Regions from separate parts of the Paenibacillus shunpengii genome, predicted to be linked through region 1. Evidence: predicted binding sites of a transcription regulator. Region 1 holds the regulator's gene; each other region holds the start of a gene.
What was found. Region 1 encodes Rex, which represses fermentation and respiration genes when NADH is low (regulators of the CRP and FNR family bind a similar motif). Its sites were predicted from a motif close to TTGTGAAATATTTCACAA; they were not measured.

Region 1 (3,291 bases):
TTACCAATCATTCCAAGCTGTTTACGGACGTTAAGGCTAGTCACCAATTGCTTCCTGCTTATGAGCATCTCGTCATAGATGAGGCGCATCAATTCGAGGAGGTCGCCGGTAAGCATCTTGGAATGCATATGAAATATTTTACGGTGGTTCATGCGCTTACCCGATTATTTAAAGATAGTCGGAACGGACAATTCCCTGCTCTGCGTCAAAAAATAGCGCAGTCCAGCCATGAGCAGATGGTGGAGTGGACCTCTGCTATTGATCAGCTGTTCCCATCCGCTCTAGAAGCGAAGGAAACTTGGGATCAGCTCAGTGAAATGCTGTTCAGCTTACTGCCAGAACGAAGTGATGCAGCCCCTGGAGAAGCAGGACAGTTCACATTAAGACTGAAGCCGCAGAACAAACCGAAGAAGTGGGATAAGCTTGCAGCAGTTGAGAATCAGTTCTATGTGACGGTTTCAGAATTGGTTCGTAAGGCAGATAAGGTTCTTAGTGAAGTAAGAGAAGATCTCGACGATTATACGGCCGACAGCCTTATTACAGACGTTACCGGGCTCGTTAAGGATCTGGCTGGCTTCAAAGATCAATTAAGACATTTCATGCGCCTTGATGATGCAGGGACCGTATATTGGCTGGAGGCCAGCGGACAATTCAAGAGCAAGTCGCTTCAGCTGTATGCAGTTCCTGTAGATGTAAGTCCTCAGCTGAAGGAAATGTTCTTTGATAAGAAGCGAAGCGTTATTTTAACCTCGGCTACTTTATCGGTAGATAAATCGTTCCAGTTTATGATCGATCAGCTTGGACTGACCGAAGCACAGGAGCAGCAGAGATTGCTCACATCACAGCTGCCGTCTCCGTTTAATTACCGGGAACAAGCTCTTCTTGTGGTTCCGCGTGATTTTCCAAGTGTGAAGGGCAGTGTGGGTGATGATCATTTTGTCAGTATGCTCGTCAAATCTTTGTCAGAGGCCGCACAGGCAACGAAGGGCAGAATGCTTGTCCTGTTTACCTCTTACAAGATGTTGAGACAAGTACATGAGCCGCTGAAGGAAGCTCTCGCCTCAAGTGATATTTCCGTGTTTGGACAAGGGGTAGACAGTGGGAGCCGGACCAAGCTGACGAGAAGATTCCAGGAGGCCAAAGCTTCTGTATTGCTTGGAACGAGCAGCTTCTGGGAAGGTGTCGATATTCCAGGAGAAGCTTTATCCTGTTTGGCTATTGTACGGCTGCCTTTCCAGCCTCCTAACCATCCTGTTGTAGAAGCCAAGAGCGAACTGCTGCAGCAGGAGAAGAAAAATCCGTTTATGAAGCTCTCGGTACCTCAGGCGGTTATTCGGTTTAAACAAGGTTTCGGAAGACTGGTGCGAACCGCTAAGGACCGAGGCATCGTTATCGTGTATGATACAAGAGTCATTGAATCGTATTATGGCAAGTACTTTTTATATTCCCTGCCAGGTCCTAAAATGGAGCATATGACAACGGACAAGATGGTTCCGCGTATCAGCGAGTGGCTAGAGGAACATGTAACGAATGAAGAGAAGTAATAGAAAGCACGGACACTGCTTGCAGTTGTGAGGGGGAATTGTAATTGAAGTCGGACAAAATTTCAGAGGCTGTCGTAAGAAGACTGCCAGTATATCTGCGTTATTTACAAGAGCTGTACAAAAGAGAAGTGACCACTGTATCTTCACAGGAGCTTGGTCTCAGACTGGATTTGAATCCAGCGCAAATCCGTAAGGATCTCGCTTATTTCGGGGATTTTGGACGCAAAGGCATCGGCTATGATGTAGCTTATCTCATCGATAAAATCAGACAAATCTTGAAGCTGGATCAACAGATTAATGTGGCACTTGTCGGTGCTGGTAATCTCGGACATGCCTTGTCGAACTATAATCGATATGTAAAAGACAATATGAAGATTGTCGCCGTATTTGATTCCCAGCCCTCGAAGATTGGCTCCAATATCAATACGCTCACGGTTCAGCCTATGGAAGAGCTGGTGAAAACAGTAAAGGATCTGAACATTAGAATCGGCATTATAACGGTTCCGGATTCGGAAGCTCAGCGTGTGGCGGATTATCTGGTGGAGGCGGGAGTTGAAGCGATCCTTAATTTTGCCCCGATTATTATCAAGGCTCCTGCTCATATCCGGATTCATACAGCGGACTTCACTACAGATCTGCTTAGTCTGGCTTATTATCTAGAGAACGAAGCAGGGAAAGAGGAGGAAGAGGATGTCAAATAAGTGGCTCATCAAGAACGGCAAATTTGCAGTAAGTGATCCTGAATGGCGAATCGTCAGCGGTTATATGCTGATTGAGGATGACCGCATCTCATATATAGGTGAAGATCTACCTGAAGGGACAGAAGGTCTTCCGGTTCATGACGGCAAGCACCAGCTGTTTATTCCTGGCCTTATCAATACACATGGTCATGCAGCGATGTCACTTCTACGCGGCTATGGCGATGATCTTGCTCTTCAGGTCTGGCTTCAAGAAAAAATGTGGCCGATGGAGGAAAAGTTCACAGCTGAGGATGTCTACTGGGGGACCTCGCTATCTGTTCTGGAAATGCTGAGAGGTGGAACTACCGCCTTCCTTGATATGTATGATCAGATGAATCAGGTGGCGAAAGTGGCACAGGAGTCGGGCATTCGCGCAAGTCTGATGCGGGGAGCGATTGGCTTCGGTTCAGATGAGCTGCGTGCATTTAAGCTGAAGGAAGCAACGACCTTTGCCCGGGAATGGCATAATCAGGCAGACGGACGTATCACGACGATGCTGTCCCCACATTCACCATATACTTGCGGACCAGAGTTTATTGAGAAATTTGTAGAAGCGGCACATGAGCTGAATTTACCCCTGCATACACATATGTCCGAAACGGCCGCTGAAGTAGAACAGAATGTAAAAGAGTATGGGCTGCGTCCAGTAGCACATCTGGAGAAGCTTGGCTTCTTCTCTAGACCTTCTCTCGTGGCACATGCTGTACATTTAACGGATGAAGAAATAGAGGTGCTCGCCAAATACAATGTGGCTGTTGCTCATAATCCTGGAAGCAACCTGAAGCTGGCGAGCGGTGTTGCGCGAGTACCTGAGCTGTTAAAAGCAGGGGTTGTTGTATCGCTTGCTACAGATGGTGCAGCAAGCAACAATAATTTGGATATGTTTGAAGAGATGCGCCTAGCTGCTCTGATTCACAAAGGAGTCAGCGGTGATCCAACCGCCGTACCTGCCACAGAAGCACTGCGTATGGGAACTGAATATGGAGCGAAGTCCATCTACATCAAGG
Region 2 (3,291 bases), on a different contig from region 1:
TAGTGAATCACGTTCAGCGTGTTCATATACAGCTTCGCGAGCCACTCCATCATCGGCTTGAAGCGTTTCATAACCTCGTCATAGTTCAGTACTTCAGATGTAATTGGCGGATACTCCGGACCCACCTGGGCTCCTGATTTCTCGTCCTTACCGCCGTTAATTGCATACAGCAGCGCCTTAGCAAGGTTCGCACGTGCACCGAAGAATTGCATCTGCTTCCCGATCCGCATTGCAGATACGCAGCAGGCAATACCGTAATCGTCTCCATAGATCGGACGCATCAGATCGTCATTCTCATATTGAATGGAGCTGGTTTCGATAGATACCTTGGCGCAGTACTTCTTAAACCCTTCTGGCAGCTGCTCTGACCATAGCACCGTCAAGTTTGGCTCTGGTGCGGGTCCGAGATTGTACAGCGTATGCAGGAAGCGGAAGCTGTTCTTCGTGACGCGTGTCTTGCCATCCATCCCCATGCCGCCAATGGATTCCGTGACCCATGTTGGATCTCCACTGAACAGCTCGTTATAATCCGGCGTACGCAGGAATTTTACAATTCTCAGCTTCATGACAAAATGATCCACCAGCTCTTGTGCTTCCTCTTCAGTCAGTGTTCCTTCTATAAGGTCTCTCTGGATATAGATATCCAGGAAGGAAGAGACACGTCCAAGTGACATCGCTGCACCATTTTGCTCTTTAATTGCTGCCAGATAAGCGAAGTAAACCCATTGGAAGGCTTCTTTGGCATTTCGTGCAGGACCGGAAATATCGAATCCGTGCATTTCACCAAGCTGCTTCAGCTCTTTCAGCGCTCGAATCTGTTCAGACAATTCCTCACGAAGCCGGATCACATCTTCATCGATCACATCAACTTCCAGCTCAGCCTGCTCTCTCATCTTGTCCTTGATTAAAAAGTCAATTCCATACAGCGCTGCTCTTCGGTAGTCACCGATAATACGTCCGCGGCCGTAGGCATCTGGCAGGCCTGTGATGATGCCGGCTCGCCGCGCATTTCTCATTTCACTCGTATAGGCATCAAATACCCCTTGGTTATGTGTTTTTCTGATCGTGGTGAACATTTCAATAATCGGCTCAGGAAGCTTAAAGCCATAGGCTTCACAAGCATCAATCATCATCTTGATACCGCCGAACGGCTGAATGGAACGCTTAAACGGGGCATCCGTCTGAACGCCGACAATCTGCTCCTTCTCTTTATCCAAGTATCCAGGCTGATGGGATACAATTGTTGAAGGGGTGTTGACATCCACATCCAGTACTCCGCCGTTATCTCTCTCTTTCTTGGTTAGATCCATAACGATCTCCCACAGCGCTTTTGTATTGTCTGTCGCACCTGTCAAAAAGCTCTCGTCACCCTCATACGGAATGAGGTTTTTCTCTAAAAAGTTATTAACATTAACCTCTTTTGTCCATTTTCCGGACTTGAAGCTTCTCCAGCCGGATTGTACGTTTTGCATTTCTTTTTCGGTTACCGCCATGGTAATCCCTCCAATAGATTCGTGGTTACACTAGACAGATCATGAAGGCAGGTACGAAATTCCATCCCTGCTGTTACTCTTTCTCCCTCGGCTCTGTTATTGTGGTAAGGTTATTTGTGATTATTTTCACTAATCTACCTGCTCACTCCCCTTCTCTCCACTCTTTATAGGGAAGTGAAATTGCCTTTTGGGTTCTATGAAATGGATTTCTTCTCTCTTACATTTCAAATTATATTATACAGATCACATTAATTATGTGATGAATATCACAAAGTTAAGCCTGTTACTCCATTTTATTTTTACTGTTGTAGTCATGCTTCCCATTCCTATATTGTGCGGAACAAGCATACGAAAAAAAAGCCGTGCTGAACGAAGGAAATTCCTTCTGCTCAGCACAGCTTCACCATTTACGATGAAGAACACGGTTATTTATCAAATCTTCCATAGAAAGCATTCCGGTACACATCAGCCAGCTCACTGACAAGTGGCAGCTTCGGATTCGCAGTAGTACACTGATCTTCAAATGCCCGGTCTGCCAAATAATCGACTCTTGCTTCAAAATCCTTCGGATCAAAGCCAAGCTCCTGGAACGAAGCCGGGATACCGAGCTTCTTATTCAAATCACGTATTGCCTGAATCAGGCTGTTAACCCCTTCTTCTGTCGTATTCGCAGGTAATCCCAGGATACGTGCAATTTCGGCATAACGAAGATCTGCTGTGAAATGATCATATTTCGGGAAGGATGCGAATTTCGTCGGCTTCTTCGCGTTGTATCTTATGACATGCGGCATCAGAATGGCATTGGTTCGTCCATGTGCCGTGTGATACTGTCCGCCCCATTTGTGAGCAAGACTGTGATTGATACCAAGGAATGCATTGGCAAAGGCCATTCCGGCAATCGTAGACGCGTTATGCATTTTCTCTCTCGCCAGCTTATCTCCCGTAAGAGCAGATGCTTCAAGATATTCGAATACGAGCTGAATCGCTTTGATCGCGAGGCCATCTGTATAATCATTTGCCATGACAGATACGTAGGCTTCGATCGCGTGAGTCAGTACATCCATACCCGTATCTGCGACAGCTACCCGTGGCAGGCTGTATACGAAATCGGGATCTACAATGGCTACATCCGGTGTCAGCTCGTAATCGGCCAGCGGATATTTGGTATTCCCTTTATTCTTATCTGTAATAACTGCAAATGAGGTTACTTCTGAGCCTGTTCCCGAGGTTGTTGGGATCGCCACAAATTTTGCCTTTTGTCCCAGCTTAGGATATTTGTAAATCCGTTTACGGATATCCATAAATTTTTGTTTCATATGATCAAACTCGGCATCAGGATGCTCGTAGAACAGCCACATCGCCTTGGCCGCATCCATTGGGGATCCGCCGCCGAGCGCAATAATACAATCCGGTTCAAAGCTGTTCATCAGCTTCGTGCCATTCTCTACGGTTGTTGTTGAAGGGTCGGGCTCCACATCGGAGAACACTTCAATGAACACAGGCTTGCGGCGCTGGCGCAGGTAATGCTCCACTTTATCAACGTAGCCCAGTTTCACCATCATGGAATCTGTAACAATGAGTACGCGAGAAATGTCAGGCATTTTCGCAAGATACTGGGTAGCCCCCTTCTCAAAATAAACCTTGCTTGGAACCTTAAACCATTGCATATTCACTGTTCGTCTCGCCACTCTCTTCACGTTGATTAGATTTACTGCGGTTACATTCGAAGAGGTTGAATTCCGTCCGTATGAACCACAGCCCAGCGTCAATGATGGTAAGTTGGTATTGTAGATGTCCC
Region 3 (3,291 bases), 400 kb from region 1:
GTCTTGACGGTTCTTAATGATTTGGCATATGCATAACCTGATGGCATATCAAGCTCTTCCCATACTTTAGGAAGGTCTTCCTTCTTGACACCGACCAAATCCAGGCGCTGGCCACCCGTTACTTTGACAAGCTTCACATTGTATTTCACAGAAACATCGGCGATCTTCTTGAGATCCTCAGGAGTCGTCATACCGCCATACATCCGAGGTACAACCGTGTATGTGCCGTCTTTTTGAATGTTGGCGTTCAAGCGCTCGTTAACAAAACGCGATTCTTTCTCATCCTTGTGCGTTCCCGGATGAACCATGCCTAGATAATAGTTAATGGCAGGGCGGCATTTGGAGCAGCCTTCTGGCTGCTTCCAGCCAAGCACATTCATTACTTCTTTGGTGGTGCTGAGCCCTTTTTCACGTATTTCCGCGACAATCTCATCTCGGCTGAGATCGGTGCAGCCACAAATTCCTTGTTTGGCATTAGCTGCAAATCCGTCTCCAAGCACATATTGCAGAATCTGTTCTACGACAGGCTTACATCCTCCGCAGGAGCGTGTAGCACCAGTGCATGCCTTAATTTCATCGAGAGTGGTCTTGCCTTCAACGGTAATGGCATTGACAATTGTACCTTTGGTAACGCCATTACATCCGCACACAATTTCATCATCAGACATGGTATCCACTGCGCTTGCTTTCTTATGACCGCCGCAGCCGGTTCCCATCAGGGAGCTGTACAGTTCATCTGTCATAACAGCGTGCTGCTTGATCAGCTTCTGAAGCTCGGCAGAGCTGTCAATATTTCCGAACAAGACGGCTCCGACCATTACATTGTCTTTAAGCAATATTTTCTTATACGTACGTTTCCAATCGTCCTTCTGGGAGATAACCGTGTGCTCTTGTCCTTCGATAAATTCACCGGTCGAGAACACATCCACACCCGATATTTTGAGCTTCGTGGATACCACAGAGCCTTCATAAGGAGCTGTATCTGCTCCGCTGATGTGCTTGGCAAGCACCATACCTTGCTCAAACAGAGGAGCGACAAGGCCATAACAAGTGCCGCGATGCTCTGCACATTCTCCGACCGCATAGACATCTTCCATAGAAGTGCGCATATAATCATCGACCACGATACCACGATTTACATCAATTCCGCTATCCCGTGCAACACCGATATTTGGCTTGATGCCAACTGCCATAACGACAAAATCGGCTTCCAGCTCCGTATCGTCAGCAAATCGCAATCCTTGAACCCTGTTGTCACCGTACAGCTCTTTCGTTTGTGCTCCCATCTTGAACTTAATTCCTTGCCGCTCAAGCTCTGCTAAGAGCATCTGTGAAGCATCTCGATCCAGTTGACGCTCCATGAGGGTGTCCATCAAGTGAACTACAGTAACGTCCATTCCGAGCTGGACTAGTCCTTTCGCAGCTTCAAGACCGAGCAGTCCGCCGCCGATTACGGCCGCTTTGCTATATTGTTTAGACGCTTCAAGCATTTCATTACAGTCAGCAATGTCCCGGAAACCAACCACACCTTGTTTATCACTGCCTGGTACAGGAAGGATAAAGGAGTTTGAGCCTGTAGCAATGATAACCTTGTCATAGGGTACCTTGAGTCCATTCTCTGTAATCACTTCACGCGTATTTGCGTCGATGCGTTCCACTTTGGTTCCTGTATAAAGACGAATACCTTGATTGTCGTACCATTCCAAATCGTTCAGAATAATATCCTCTACCGTCTTGCTGCCTTCCAGAACATAAGATAACATAATCCGATTATAGTTCGGATAAGGCTCGCTGCCAAAGACCGTAATATCAAATCTTGTTGTCAGCTTAAGGATCTGTTCTACCGTGCTGATCCCTGCCATACCATTGCCGATGATGACCAATTTTTCCTTCGTTGTATTCATCATGCTTGCCCCCCAGGTAATCCGTTATTTATGTCATTATCATAATGAAAGTGAAGAGAATATATTGTGATTCATATCACATAAATTGTAATTCTATAACTTGTTATGTAACCTTCATGACAATGCGCTTGGAATGATTGACAATTGAAATTCATTCATAATTTTCCTTAAATTATGATGAACAGGAAAAAGGATTCCTTATTATTCCAGCGAATTAGAGAAGATGCTATAGTTGATAACGTTTTCATTCGTTATAGAAAGTGGAGAGTGCAGCAGATGAAACTCCGTTCAAGATCATCCTTGCGTTTTAAATTTATCACCGGCTTTTGCTTGATTATGGCTCCGCTCGTGCTGTTTCTATACTTTAACAATGTGTATGCGATGAGTGTGGTTCGCGACCAGGTATCTCTGACAAACCGAAACTATGTCCTCAAAAATGTCGAAGAGAACGAGCGCATCCTTAAAGAAACCAATCGCTACTTATATAGTTTGGGGGAACAGGATCCAGATATCATTTCGTTGTTTTTTCTGCCCTATGGCAGTGGTGACTACACGATTGCTAAGCAGAGGATCGTAAATAAATTCAGGACAGATCTCGGGTTCTATGATCTCCTGGACGGCTTGTTTCTGTATGATACCGTTCATAAGGATACGCTGCTAGCTACACAGCGGGGGTATGATGAGAAAATAAATGCTCTCTCAGCCATTATGCCTGCAGCTGCTTCGGTAGACGCAGAAGTCCCGACACATAAATGGGAAATTGTTCAGACCAAGGGAACCTATCATCTCGTAAAAACGGTGCGTATTAACGAGCAATTCATCGCTGGGGCCTGGGTGCCGATCAACAGCTTAAATGAGCGTATACACCGTGCGGATTGGGGCGAAGGCGGAGGATCGGTTATTTTATCAGGAGAAGGGGAGGCGCTCTCCGGCACAGTGGTGCCTGACAATGTGGTGAAGCTTGCGTCCGCATTTCAATTAGAGAAGTCAGAAGAGGATTCGCTCTACGAAATCGTAGGTGATTCTGAACGCGAAGAACGATATTTACTAATTGACGTTCCCGCACATGACGGAGCCATTCATTATGTTGTCATGCTGCCCGAAGCGAGCATTGTACGGAACCTGCCTGTATTTCAGCAGATTATCCGGTTTATCCCAGTCGTGGCTGTTCTACTGCTTGTCTCTGTATTGTTCTTCTTGAGACAGGTGTTGTTTAAACCGATGAATACACTGATAACCGGAATGAGAAAGGTCAGCAGGGGCGATCTGAGTGTGAAGCTAAGACCATCCTCTTCGCCTGAATTTACTTTTGTAACAGATACGTTTAACCAAATGACCGAAGAAGTCCAGCAGCTGAAGATAAGCATGTACGAGGAGCAGCTTCGTG

Region 2: pflB (formate C-acetyltransferase) is a predicted target of Rex. The motif match lies at 1,748-1,765, and genes of this name have one in related genera.
Region 3: nirB (nitrite reductase large subunit NirB) is a predicted target of Rex. The motif match lies at 1,969-1,986, and genes of this name have one in related genera.

Annotation. Positions count from the first base shown of each region.
Region 1 covers NZ_JBHUMJ010000002.1:3,008,167-3,011,457, reverse strand. Annotated here, with positions in the region: gene dinG (ATP-dependent DNA helicase DinG) at 1-1,544, shown strand, start outside; gene ACFSVM_RS13980 (redox-sensing transcriptional repressor Rex) at 1,589-2,245, shown strand; gene ACFSVM_RS13975 (amidohydrolase) at 2,235-3,291, shown strand, end outside.
Region 2 covers NZ_JBHUMJ010000004.1:406,318-409,608, reverse strand. Annotated here, with positions in the region: gene pflB (formate C-acetyltransferase) at 1-1,493, opposite strand, end outside; gene adhE (bifunctional acetaldehyde-CoA/alcohol dehydrogenase) at 1,919-3,291, opposite strand, start outside.
Region 3 covers NZ_JBHUMJ010000002.1:2,611,219-2,614,509, reverse strand. Annotated here, with positions in the region: gene nirB (nitrite reductase large subunit NirB) at 1-1,904, opposite strand, end outside; gene ACFSVM_RS12215 (sensor histidine kinase) at 2,181-3,291, shown strand, end outside.